Regions from separate parts of the Streptomyces sp. NPDC055189 genome, predicted to be linked through region 2. Evidence: riboswitches for the same ligand, from Rfam matches in the RefSeq annotation. Region 2 holds a riboswitch; the other holds the start of a gene.
The links. Region 2 has a riboswitch for cobalamin ahead of cobN (cobaltochelatase subunit CobN). Riboswitches for the same ligand answer to the same signal wherever they lie in the genome.

Region 1: linked by a shared signal. The riboswitch ahead of ACWFR3_RS33915 (energy-coupling factor ABC transporter permease) and the one ahead of cobN (cobaltochelatase subunit CobN) in region 2 are both predicted to bind cobalamin.

The regions. Positions count from the first base shown of each region.
Region 1 covers NZ_JBSGSG010000067.1:8,101-10,296, reverse strand. Annotated here, with positions in the region: gene ACWFR3_RS33920 (short-chain fatty acyl-CoA regulator family protein) at 1-461, shown strand, start outside; cobalamin riboswitch at 581-779, shown strand; gene ACWFR3_RS33915 (energy-coupling factor ABC transporter permease) at 810-1,532, shown strand; gene ACWFR3_RS33910 (energy-coupling factor ABC transporter substrate-binding protein) at 1,532-1,906, shown strand; gene cbiQ (cobalt ECF transporter T component CbiQ) at 1,913-2,196, shown strand, end outside.
Region 2 covers NZ_JBSGSG010000019.1:110,477-112,672, forward strand. Annotated here, with positions in the region: gene cobG (precorrin-3B synthase) at 1-682, opposite strand, end outside; cobalamin riboswitch at 731-882, shown strand; gene cobN (cobaltochelatase subunit CobN) at 952-2,196, shown strand, end outside.

The sequences.
Region 1 (2,196 bases), on a different contig from region 2:
TCTCCTTCGTACGGGTCGACAGGGCGGGCAACATGTCCAAGCGGCAGTCCGCCACCGCCTTCCACTTCTCCCGCGCGGGCGGCACCTGCCCGCTGTGGAACGTGTACGAGGCGTTCGCCGCCCCCGGCCGCATCCACGTCCAGGTGGCCGCCATGCCGGACGGGCAGCGCTTCCTGTGGACCGCCCGTGCGGTCACCCGGCACCGCGGCGGCTGGGGCGAGCCCGGCAAGACCTTCGCCATCGGTCTGGGCTGCGAGATCCGCCACGCGTCGCGGCTCGTCTACTCCGACGGCCTCGATCTCGACAGCGCGTCCTCCGCCGTGCCCATCGGCATGGGCTGCCGCCTCTGCGAACGCACCGACTGCCCCCAGCGCGCGGTGCCGCCCCTCGACCGCCGCCTGGCGATCGACGAGAACAGCAGCACTTTCGTGCCCTACCCGGTGGCGGGGGACAAGGACTGACGGCCGCCGGACCACGGGGGTGCGCACGGGCCGGGGCACATGCGCTGACCAGGGGCGTACGCCCTGGTCGTGTGCGCTCGCGCGTGCCACAGGTGCAGCATCCCCGCAAGTTGTCAGGAAACTCGGTTGCGCACTAGGGTCACCACGCCTTGGTGAACGGGAAATCCGGTGTGATGCCGGTGCGGCCCTCGCCACTGTGAATCGGGAAGTCCGGCTCCAGCCCTCGCGGCAGCCACTGGGTGCGCAAGCATCCGGGAAGGCGGAGTCCGGTCGGTATGACCCGTAAGCCAGGAGACCGACCAAGGCGCGTTGTCCATCCACGAGGTGCTGGAGAGGGTCTGCTTAGCCATGCACATAGCCGAGGGTTTCCTCCCACCGGCGCACGCGATCGCCTGGGGCGTAGCGTCCGCGCCGTTCGTCGTCCACGGAGTCCGCTCCCTGACCCGTGAGGTCAAGGAGCACCCCGAGAGCACCCTGCTCCTGGGCGCCTCCGGTGCCTTCACATTTGTCCTTTCCGCGCTGAAAATCCCGTCTGTCACGGGCAGTTGCTCGCACCCCACGGGGACCGGGCTCGGCGCGATCCTGTTCCGGCCGCCGATCATGACGGTGCTCGGCACGATCACACTGCTCTTCCAGGCACTGCTGCTCGCGCACGGCGGGCTCACCACGCTCGGCGCCAACGTCTTCTCCATGGCGATCATCGGGCCATGGGCGGGATACGCCGTCTACCGCCTCCTGAAGCGCTACGACGTGCCTCTCATGGTCGCCGTGTTCTTCGGTGCGTTCGTCGCCGACCTGTCCACGTACTGCGTCACCAGCGTCCAGCTGGCCCTGGCGTTCCCCGACCCGAGCAGCGGATTCATCGGCGCCTTGGGCAAGTTCGGCGGCATCTTCGCCGTCACGCAGATCCCGCTTGCCGTCAGCGAGGGCCTGCTCACCGTCCTGGTGATGCGGCTGCTCGTGCAGTCGAGCAAGGGCGAGCTCACGCGGCTCGGCGTACTGCTCCAGGGCAAGAAGCCGGCCGCGCAGGCCGGTACGGACACCAAGACGGAGACGGGGGCCAGCGCCTGATGAGCCGGAACGCGAAGATCAACACCCTGCTCCTGGTCATCGTCGCCGCGCTCGCGGTGCTGCCGTTGGTGCTCGGCCTCGGCGACCACAAGAAGGAGCCGTTCACCGGGGCCGACGCCCAGGCCGAGACCGCGATCACCGAGATCAAGCCGGACTACGAGCCCTGGTTCTCGCCGCTGTACGAACCCCCTTCCGGGGAGGTCGAGTCGGCGCTCTTCGCTCTGCAGGCGGCCCTCGGCGCGGGCGTCCTGGCGTACTACTTCGGGCTGCGCAAGGGGCGCCGCCAGGGCGCCGAACAGGCGCAGGCGCAGGAAGCGACCGCGGAGCAGATGGCGGACGCGGCGGGCAGCAGGCCCGGGACCGAGCAGGTCTGAGCCCGCGTGCTGCCCATTGACGCGGCGGCGCACAGCAGTCGCTGGCGCCGCCGCCACCCCGTGGACAAAGCCGTGCTCGGTCTCGGCCTCACTGTCCTTGCCGTCTCGCTGCCGCCCTGGCCCGGCGCAGCCCTGGTACTGATCACCGCGCTCGCCGTGCTGCTCGGACCCGCCGGTGTGCCGCCGCGCAAACTGTGGCGCGCCTACCGCGTGCCGCTCGGTTTCTGCGTCACCGGCGCCCTGACCCTCATCGTCCAACTCGGCGGGCCCGAAGGGTTCGTCACGCTCGC
Region 2 (2,196 bases):
CGTCGGGCAGATCCGTCACGCGCCAGGCACCCGTGCCGGCCGCCTGGTCAAGGAAGGTCTCGGCCGCGATGAGGGCGGCCTGCGGCGCCTGCGCGAAACGTACGAGAACGGCGTCCTGCGATGGGCCGATCCGCAGCAGTGCCTCGTCGTCGCCGCGCGCCGTCAGGGTCACGTCCCCGCCGAGAGCGCCCACGTCGCCGCGGCCGTCATCGAGGGCGAACAGGAACCGGCCGGACAAATCGGCGGCCCGATCGCTGGTGCACAGCAGTTCGTCCAGGGCGGACAGCCACGGGCGGACGTCCCGCTCTCCTCGGCCGTCGAGTCCCGAGAGCGGGGAGGCCACCACATTGCGCGCACGCTCGTGGCGTTCGGAGGGCAACAGCCCCACGCGGCCCAGGACATGGGCCAGTTCGTTCCCGCAGTCCGTACGCAGCCCGCGCAACTGCACATTGCCGCGGGATGTGAGATGCAACTCGTCGTCTCCGAGGTGCCGGGCCAGCTCCCGCAGCGCATCGGCCTGCCCCGCGGACAGCAGACCGCCCGGAACGCGGACGCGCGCCAGTGCCCCGTCGTCCGCCCGGTGCAGCCGAAGCGTCCCGGGGCAGGCGTCACCACGGCTGCGGGCAGACTCGTCTCCCGAGAGCGCAGGCGAGGGGACCGATGGGGGCATGGCGGCGAGCATACCGACCTATCGCAGCAGGTCCGCCTGCCCCCCGGTAGTTGATCGGCCCTTAGTATTCCTAGCGACGGGCCGGCCGGCCCGTCGTCGCCACAGACGGCGACAAGGGGAGGAAGCCCGGTGCGATTCCGGCGCGGTCCCGCCACTGTGAACCCGGTCCTGGTGCCGGGTGAGTCAGGAACTCCCTTCCCCGAGCTCTCGTCCGCTCGAGCAGGGGAGACGCCATCGACACCACCCGGGGCGTGGACACCCCGAGGAAGGCACGACGCCGCATGATCCTGCTCCTGTCGACGTCCGACACCGACCTGCTCAGCGCCCGCGCCGCAAACGGCCCGGTCACCTACCGCTACGCGAACCCCTCCCGGCTCGCGCTCGAGGACCTTCCGCAGCTCCTGGACGGCACCGATCTGGTCGTCGTACGTCTCCTTGGCGGCGTGCGCGCCTGGCAGGACGGCCTCGACCAAGTCATCGCGACCGGCCGCCCCGTGGTCGTCCTCACCGGTGAACAGGCCCCCGACGCCCAGCTGATGGCCGCCTCGACCGTGCCCATCGGCCTGGCCGCCGAGGCCCACGCCTACCTGGCCCACGGCGGCCCCGACAACCTCGAGCAGCTGGCGAGGTTCCTCTCCGACACCGTCCTGCTCACCGGCCACGGCTTCGAACCGCCCGCCGCGGCGCCCTCGTGGGGCCCGCTGGAGCGCACCGCCCGCGACATCGAGGGACCGACCGTCGCGGTGCTCTACTACCGCGCCCACCACATGAGCGGCAACACCGCCTTCATCGAGGCGCTGTGCCGCGCCGTCGAGGACGCCGGCGCCCGCCCGCTGCCGCTGTACGTCGCCTCGCTGCGTACCCCCGAGGACGAACTCATCGAGGAACTGCGCGCCGCCGACGCGATCGTGACCACGGTCCTCGCGGCGGGCGGCACGCGGCCCGCCGAAGCCTCCGCGGGCGGCGACGACGAGTCCTGGGACGCCGGAGCCCTCAGCGGCCTGGACGTGCCCATCCTCCAGGCGCTCTGCCTCACCAGCTCGCGCACCGACTGGGAGGACAACGACGAGGGCGTATCCCCGCTCGACGCCGCCAGCCAGATCGCCGTTCCCGAGTTCGACGGGCGGCTGATCACGGTGCCGTTCTCCTTCAAGGAGATCGACGAGGACGGTCTGCCCGCCTACGTCGCCGACGCCGAGCGCGCCGCCCGCGTGGCCGGCATCGCCGTACGGCACGCGCGCCTTCGCCACATCCCGGCCGCCGACAAGCGCGTCGCGCTCGTCCTGTCCGCCTACCCGACCAAGCACTCGCGCATCGGCAACGCGGTGGGCCTTGCCACCCCCGCCAGCGCCGTCGCCCTGCTGCGGCGCCTCCAGGAGGAGGGCTACGACTTCGGCACCGAAGAGGTGCCCGGCCTGGTCTCCGGCGACGGCGACGAGCTGATCTACGCGCTGATCGAGGCGGGCGGCCACGACCAGGAGTGGCTCACCGAGGAGCAGCTGGCCCGCAACCCCGTCCGTATCCCG